DNA from 2 places in the Nissabacter archeti genome. Region 1 is predicted to be linked to the other one. Evidence: predicted binding sites of a transcription regulator. Region 1 holds the regulator's gene; the other holds the start of a gene.
What was found. The regulator PurR, encoded in region 1, represses purine synthesis genes. The targets are predictions, from matches to a motif close to CANGCAAACGTTTGCNTG.
Positions count from the first base shown of each region.

Region 2: a site for PurR is predicted at 2,659-2,676, ahead of JK232_RS03020 (NCS2 family permease). Genes of this name have one in related genera too.

Region 1 is NZ_JAERKB010000009.1:114,267-118,215, reverse strand. It holds gene JK232_RS14315 (C40 family peptidase) at 278-1,069, shown strand; gene cydH (cytochrome bd-I oxidase subunit CydH) at 1,130-1,219, opposite strand; gene purR (HTH-type transcriptional repressor PurR) at 1,547-2,572, shown strand; gene punR (DNA-binding transcriptional activator PunR) at 2,657-3,562, opposite strand; gene punC (purine nucleoside transporter PunC) at 3,691-3,949, shown strand, end outside.
Region 2 is NZ_JAERKB010000002.1:42,396-46,344, reverse strand. It holds gene JK232_RS03030 (4'-phosphopantetheinyl transferase family protein) at 1-470, shown strand, start outside; gene JK232_RS03025 (NADPH-dependent FMN reductase) at 560-1,147, shown strand; gene JK232_RS03020 (NCS2 family permease) at 1,218-2,555, opposite strand; gene yieH (6-phosphogluconate phosphatase) at 2,788-3,465, shown strand; gene JK232_RS03010 (bifunctional sugar phosphate isomerase/epimerase/4-hydroxyphenylpyruvate dioxygenase family protein) at 3,475-3,949, opposite strand, start outside.

The DNA.
Region 1 (3,949 bases):
CGTAATCAATAAACATTCATTGAGAATAACATTTTTAAGCGGGGCTTTTCACCTGTAAAACCGGGCCGTTCCGCGGGCACTTTTGCACGCTAACCCGTTGAGCAGAGAATAAAATAGCAGCAAACGGCACTGTTTTTTCATTTGTGAAAAAAGCTATTAACGTTTTCTGACAATATGAATTAGAATCGATGCGTTTCGTGCTTTTTTGTACGGCAGGTTTCAGGAATACTGAGCCTCCTTTGACGTTCTTTCCGGGGCCACTTTTGGTAGCGTTACTATGCGTTTAATCGTCACGCTTTTTGTCCTGTTGTTGACACAACTGTTTATGAATCTGGCACATGCGTCGCCGCACGCCCGTGTTTCTGCTGAACAGCGTAAAAGCCATGTCAGCGAAGCCAAAACGGATGAGCGCAAAAAGCGAAAGCCGGTGAAAACCAGTGCCAAAAAGAAAAGCACCGGGACGGAAAAGTCACGGGTGGTTAACGTCACCACCAAAAGCGGCAAAAGCCGTAAAACGGCCTCGACCCGGCTGGTCAAGGTCACCCCGCCAAAGAAAGGGTACAAAAAAGGGTATGGCCGCCACCGCACCAAAGGCGCGGACGCGCAGGAACTGGCCCAGCTCAGCAAACCGCTGACCCTCAGCCCGGCGCATAAAAAACGCTACCAGCATGCCAAGCAGACTGCGATGGCCAAGCTGATGAACCAGGTCGGCAAGCCTTACCGCTGGGGCGGTACCTCACCCAATACCGGGTTTGATTGCAGCGGCCTGGTCTATTACGCCTATAAAGACGTCATGAAAATCCGTATGCCGCGCACCGCCAATGAGATGTACCACCTGCGCGATGCTGCACCGGTCAAACGTGGTGAGCTGGAAACCGGCGATCTGGTGTTCTTCCGCATCAATAACCGCGGTGCCGCTGACCATGTGGGGGTTTACCTCGGCAACGGCAAGTTTATCCAGTCACCGCGTACCGGTGAGGATATCCGCATCAGTTTCCTGGACAATGATTACTGGCAGGATCATTACGTCGGCGCCCGCCGGGTGATGACGCCAAAAACCATCCGCTGAGTAAAGCGCACCCGTAAAAAACGCCGGATCTCCGGCGTTTTTTTATCAGCCCGGCCAGCCTCAGTGCAGGATGGCGGTAAAGCTGAAGAGTAAAATCACTGTCAGCGCGCCCACAGTGGTCAAAAGCGACATTTTCAAATCACTGTCCATTATTCTCTCCTTGGTGAACCACAAGAAAACCACACACTTAGTGTGCCGACCCTATTCTCACACTATTTAAAGAAATTCCTAAACACTTTCGGGGTGTACGGCACAATTTTCCTCTTTCCCTTTTCACCATAATGAGTGAAAATTCGCGGTTTACGCACTGCGTACCCGGCCGGCTGCGATGCCCCACCGCTTAGTTCAGCGAAGATGACCGCTCCTTCCCCCCAGAATCCACTGCAATTCTTTCAGCGGGCAGGAGAATAAACGCAGGCAAACGATTAACATAATAGTTACGTGCTGTAACACGTACTATCAGGAGTCATTCTTTCCATGGCAACGATTAAAGATGTCGCCAGACGTGCCGGCGTATCCACGACTACCGTGTCACACGTCATTAATAAAACACGTTTTGTCGCTGAAGAGACTAAGGCGGCAGTCTGGGCTGCCATTAAGGAATTACACTATTCGCCGAGCGCCGTCGCGCGCAGCCTGAAGGTCAACCATACAAAATCGATTGGCCTGCTGGCGACCTCCAGCGAAGCGCCCTACTTCGCTGAAGTGATTGAGGCGGTAGAGAACAGCTGCTACAGCAAAGGCTATACGCTTATCCTGTGTAATTCCCATAACAACCTCGACAAACAACAGGCTTACCTGGCGATGCTGGCGCAAAAGCGTGTCGATGGGCTGCTGGTGATGTGCTCTGAATACCCCGACCAGCTGATCGGCATGCTGGAAGAGTACCGCAACATCCCGATGGTGGTGATGGACTGGGGCTCGGCGCGCAGCGATTTTACCGACTCGATTATTGATAACGCCTTTGAGGGCGGTTATCTGGCCGGGCGTTACCTGATTGAACGCGGCCACCGCGACATCGGCATTATCCCCGGCCAGTTGTCGCGCAATACCGGCGGCGGGCGGCATCAGGGCTTCCTGAAGGCGATGGAAGAGGCCAATATTCCGGTACGCGAAGAGTGGGTGGTTCAGGGCGATTTTGAGCCGGAATCAGGTTATAAGGCGATGCACCAGATCCTGACCCAGAAACAGCGCCCGACGGCGGTGTTCTGCGGCGGCGACATCATGGCGATGGGCGCGATTTGCGCCGCCGATGAGCTGGGCCTGCGTGTGCCGCAGGACGTCTCCGTGATCGGTTATGACAACGTGCGCAACGCGCGTTACTTCTCCCCGGCGCTGACCACCATCCACCAGCCCAAAGAGCGCCTGGGCGAGAACGCCTTTGCCATGCTGCTGGATCGCATCACCAGCAAGCGTGAAGACCCGCAGACCATTGAAGTCCACCCGAAACTGGTCGAACGCCGTTCCGTGGCAGACGGCCCGTACCGCGATTACCGCCGGTAATCCGTGAGCCGGGGGCATCCAGCCCGCCCCCGGCGTTTACCCGCGCCACCTTTTACCCGCCCAGCTTTTTACCCGCGCTGCGTTTCATCCACGTAACCACTCGCGGTTCAGCGTGTCACTCTCCCCCAGATAATCCAGCAACCATACCAACGCCGGTGACGATTTCTCCTGCGCCCAGGTCAGGCAACAGGCGCTGTCCGGGAATGGCTGGTGCAGCGTCAGCACGGTAAGGTCACCGCGGTCAATCAGCGGTTGCGCCATGTGCGCCGGGATCATGCCGACACATAACCCGGCCAGCAGGCAATCCAGCGCGCTGGTCCAGTCCGGCACCACCAGCCGCCGCTGGTTGTCGAGCGTCCAGGTATCGCGTTTCGGCAGGCTGCGCGAGGTGTCTTCCTGGCACAGTGCCGGATAGGGCCGCAGCTGATCGTCCGTCAGCGGCCCCGCCTGCTGCGCCAGCGGATGCCCCCGGCTGACCACACAGTGCCACGGCATAAACCCCATATCGCGGAAACGGTAACCGCCGCCCACCGGCACGGCACGCGTGGCCCCGATGGCGGCATCCACCCGCCCGTCGGCCAGGGCATCCCACACGCCATTAAACACTTCGGGTGAGATCAGCAGTTCCATGTCAGGGAATTCCCGGTAAAAATCCAGCACCAACTGCCGGGTACGGTCGGCCCGGACAATCCGGTCCACGGCAATGCTGAGCTGGCCGCGCCAGCCGTTCGCCACCTGCTGGCACTGGCGGCGTGTAGCCTGCATTTTTTTGATAAGCAGCCGCGCCTCCTGCACAAACACCCGCCCGGCTTCGGTAATCACCACATCCCGGTGGCGGCGCTCAAACAGCTCAACCGCCAGCCACTGCTCGAGCTGGCGCACCGTATAACTGACAGCAGAAGGCACGCGGTGCAGCTCCTGCGCGGCCGCACTGAAACTGCCGGTACGTGCCACGGCATCAATCACTTCCAGAGAGTATTCAGACCACATATCCTGCCTTCAATTTTTTTCACAGCATGGTGCAAATTTTACCGTTTCACAACCCACTGACGCTACCGTAGAGTGCGCGACGATATAGGATTTATGTATTGCCTCTGAATAAAATATTGAGATTACTTATGACTCGTTCCCCCTTTTTCCTGCTCTATCTTGCTGTCCTGAGTATGCTGGGCTTTTTGGCCACGGACATGTACCTGCCCGCCTTTGCGCTGATGCAGGAAGATCTCGCGCTCTCCCCCAATGCCATCAGTGCCAGCCTGAGCCTGTTTCTGGCCGGCTTCGCCTGCGCCCAGCTGATCTGGGGCCCGCTCTCTGACCGCATCGGCCGTAAACCGGTGCTGGTGCTGGGCCTGCTGCTGTTTGCGGCCGGGTGCGCCG
Region 2 (3,949 bases), on a different contig from region 1:
GGAATACCCTTGGGGTAATGCTGAGCAGCGAGGGCAAAGTCGGGCTGGATATGGAAGTGATCCGGGCGCGCAGCAGCCGCATTCTGCAACTGCATAATGCGCACCTCAGCTCGGCGGAGCAGGCCTGGGTGGCTGAACAAAACGAGCCGATGGAAGCCTCTACCCAGCTCTGGTGCATCCGCCAGAGCGTTCTGAAGCTCTCGGGGCTTGGCAACAGCGGGCTGAACACGGTGCGGCTGCATCCGGCTTCGGCACGGCTGCGCTCCAGTGTGCTGCCGGATGTGCAGGTCGCCAGTGACAGCGACTCCCTGTTTGCCTGGGCGTGCGCGCAATCCCCGACGCTGGGCCGCATGGTGCAGTGGCGCTACCACCCTGACACCGGCTTCAGCCAGATTCAGGAGAGCCTGACCGCCCAGCAGGCACTCTCCTCGCACTTTATGAAAATGCTCAGCCTGCCGCCCACCCGCTAATCCGGCTCGCTGCCGCCGGGCCATACCGGCTTTCTGCTACGCTTAATCAGGCTATTTCCCCGGCGGGCCGTGCCCGGCCTGCCCTTTTCATTGATAAGGAGTCCCGGATGTCTGCTCAACCCCTGCATATCGTTACCCTGCTTGGCAGCCTGCGCAAAGGTTCATATAACGCGATGGTGGCGCGCACCCTGCCGAAACTGGCCCCGGAAGGCATGACCATCAGCGCGCTGCCCTCGATTGCCGGCATCCCAATGTATGATGCCGATTTCCAGCAGGAAGAGGGCTTCCCGGAACGGGTTGAGGAGATTGCGGCGCAGATCCAGAAAGCCGACGGCGTCATTATCGTGACGCCGGAGTACAACTACTCCGTGCCGGGCGGCCTGAAAAATGCGATTGACTGGCTCTCGCGCCTGCCGCAACAGCCGCTGGCGAAAAAACCGGTGGCGATCCAGACCAGTTCGATGGGGGCGATTGGCGGGGCGCGCTGCCAGTACCATCTGCGCCAGATCCTGGTTTACCTGGATGCGCTGGTGATGAACAAACCGGAATTTATGGGCGGGGTGATTCAGAACAAAGTGGATGAGCAGATTGGTGAAGTCATTGACCAGAACACGCTCGATTTCCTCAGCGGCCAGCTCACCGCGTTCGGCCAGTACATCCAGAAAGTCAGCGGCTGAGTGCGCTTGGCTGCCCATAAAAAAGGCCGATCGTCAGATCGGCCTTTTTGCGTTTGAGGCAATTTAGCGCTTAGTGCGCATCAACAAACGCGATTTTCAGCACAAACAGCAGCGCGACCACGATCACGCATGGGTTGATCTCTTTCCAGCGCCCGGTGCCGAGTTTCATCACACAGTAAGAGATGAAGCCCAGCGCGATGCCTTCGGTGATCGAGAAGCTGAACGGCATCATCACAGCGGTGATAAAGGCCGGTACGGCTTCGGTGAGGTCATCCCAGGTGACGCGCGCCAGGCTGGAGGTCATCAATACCCCCACGTAGATCAACGCACCGGCAGCGGCATACGCCGGTACCATCCCGGCCAGCGGCGAGATAAACATCACCAGCAGGAACAGGATGCCGACCACCACCGCCGTCAGGCCGGTACGGCCGCCCACGGAGACGCCGGAGGAGCTTTCAATGTAGGCGGTCACGGAAGAGGTACCGACATAGGCGCCCACTACCGAGCTGATGCTGTCCACAAACAGCGCCTGCTTCATGCGCGGGAATTTGCCTTTGGCATCCGCCAGCCCGGCTTTGTCCGTGACGCCAATCAGCGTACCGGAGGAGTCAAACAGGTTAACCAGCATAAAGGAGAAGATCACGCCCGCCAGCCCGAGGTTAAACGCCCCGGCCAGATCGACCTGGCCCACCACGGAGGTGATGCTCGGCGGCAGCGCCACAATCCCACCGTATTTCACATCGCCAATCGCCCAGCCACACAGCGTGGTGACCACAATCGACACCAGCACCGCCGCATGGATGTTACGGGACGCCAGAATGGCAATAATGAAGAAGCCCAGAATACCCAGCAGCACGTTATGTGAGGAGAGGTTGCCGATGGTCACAATGGTGTCCGGGTTGGCCACAATGATGCCGGCGTTTTTCAGCCCCATCATGCCGATAAACAGCCCGATGCCGCTGGTGATGCCCACACGCAGGCTGACCGGGATGTTGGCAATCATCCAGTAACGGATGCGGAACAGGGTCAGCAGCAGGAAACCGATTGCGCCCCAGAAAATAGCACCCATCGCCACCTGCCATGAAATGCCCATCGCGCCGACCACCACAAAGGCGAAGAACGCATTCAGGCCCATCGCCGGTGCCAGCGCCACCGGCAGGTTAGCCAGCAAGCCCATAAAGATACTGCCGAACGCCGCAATCAGGCAGGTGGTCACAAAGACCGCCCGGACATCCATGCCCGCCACCCCGAGAATCTGCGGGTTTACAAAAACGATATACACCATCGTAAGGAAGGTGGTCAGCCCGGCAATCACTTCAGTACGTGCCGTGGTACCGTGCTGCTTCAGCTTGAATACGCGCTCAAGCAGGCCGTTATCATCAGCCGCGCTTGGTTGTGGTTTGCTCATTTATCTGATTTCCGAAGAGGGAAAAGGAGGGTCGGGGCTATCCTATAACAAAAAATAGGAATTTTGACGGGGCCTTCACACTTTTTTTCGCGGATTTTACCCGCAGGATAACGTTTTCGCCGGGCAAAAAAACGATAAGCGCGGCTGAACCCTTTTTTATTTTCATTGCGGCCCCTGGCGGAATGATGGTGTCATGCCGTACGCCAAACCGGCCGGAGAACAGGAGCACAAAATGCGCGATACCGGATGTGTGTTTTTTGATTGTGACGGGACACTGGTAGACAGTGAAGTGTTGTGCAGCCGCGGCTATGTGGCGATGTTCGCGCATTACGGCATCACCCTGACGCTGGAAGAGGTCTTTAAGAAATACAAAGGGGTAAAACTCTACGACATTATTGCGCAGGTCGGGCAGCAACACCGGTTGTCCGCACCGGTCGGGGAGATGGAGGCGCGTTACCGGCAGGAAGTGGCGCAGCTTTTTGAGCAGGAATTAGTGGCCATCGACGGCGCACGCGAGCTCCTGATGCAGATTCAGGTGCCGGTGTGTGTGGTGTCCAACGGGCCGGTCAGTAAGATGCAGCACTCCCTTGGCCTGACCGGCCTGTTGCCCTTCTTTACCGACGGCGATCGCCACCGGCTGTTCAGCGGCTATGACATCCAGCGCTGGAAGCCGGACCCGGCCCTGCTGCACCATGCAGCCGCACAGATGGGCGTAGAGACCGGGCGCTGCATACTGGTGGAGGATTCGGTCGCCGGTGCCCAGGCCGGGATCGCGGCAGGCATCCCGGTGTTCTATTACTGTGCCGATCCGCATAACCCGGTGATTGACCACCCGCTGGTGACGCCTTTCCATGACATGCGCGCCCTGCCCGGCCTGTGGCGTGAGCAGGGCTATCGCCTGACGCGCTGAGCCGCGCGGTCAGGGCTGCTGTTGCATCGTCAGCCGTACCCCGGCGTTGGCTTCGCCATACTGCGCATAGCCGCCGCGCCGCTCCAGCAACTCGAAGAAGAAACGCCCGTCCGCCACCGGCCGGGTGTAAGCGTGCAACAGCTCGCCGCCCTGCTCATCGCGGTCGTAAAGCACATGGTGCGTCTCCAGTTGATGGAGGAATGCCTGATCCAGCCCGAAGCGGGCGGCCAGATCCTGATAGTAGTTTTCCGGCACCGGCAGCAGCGCCTGCCCCAGTTCACGGGCGGCACGCACGGCACTGAAAATATCGCCGGTGGCGAACGCGGCATGTTGCAGCCCCGCGCCCTGATAACGTTGCAGCGTGCGGGCGATCAGCGTCTCGCGGCTCTGGGAAATGTTCAGCGGCAGCCGCACGCGGTTTTCCGGGCTGTGGGCCAGTTGGCTGCGCACAATGCCGAACGGATCGTTCATCTCCTGGGTGCTT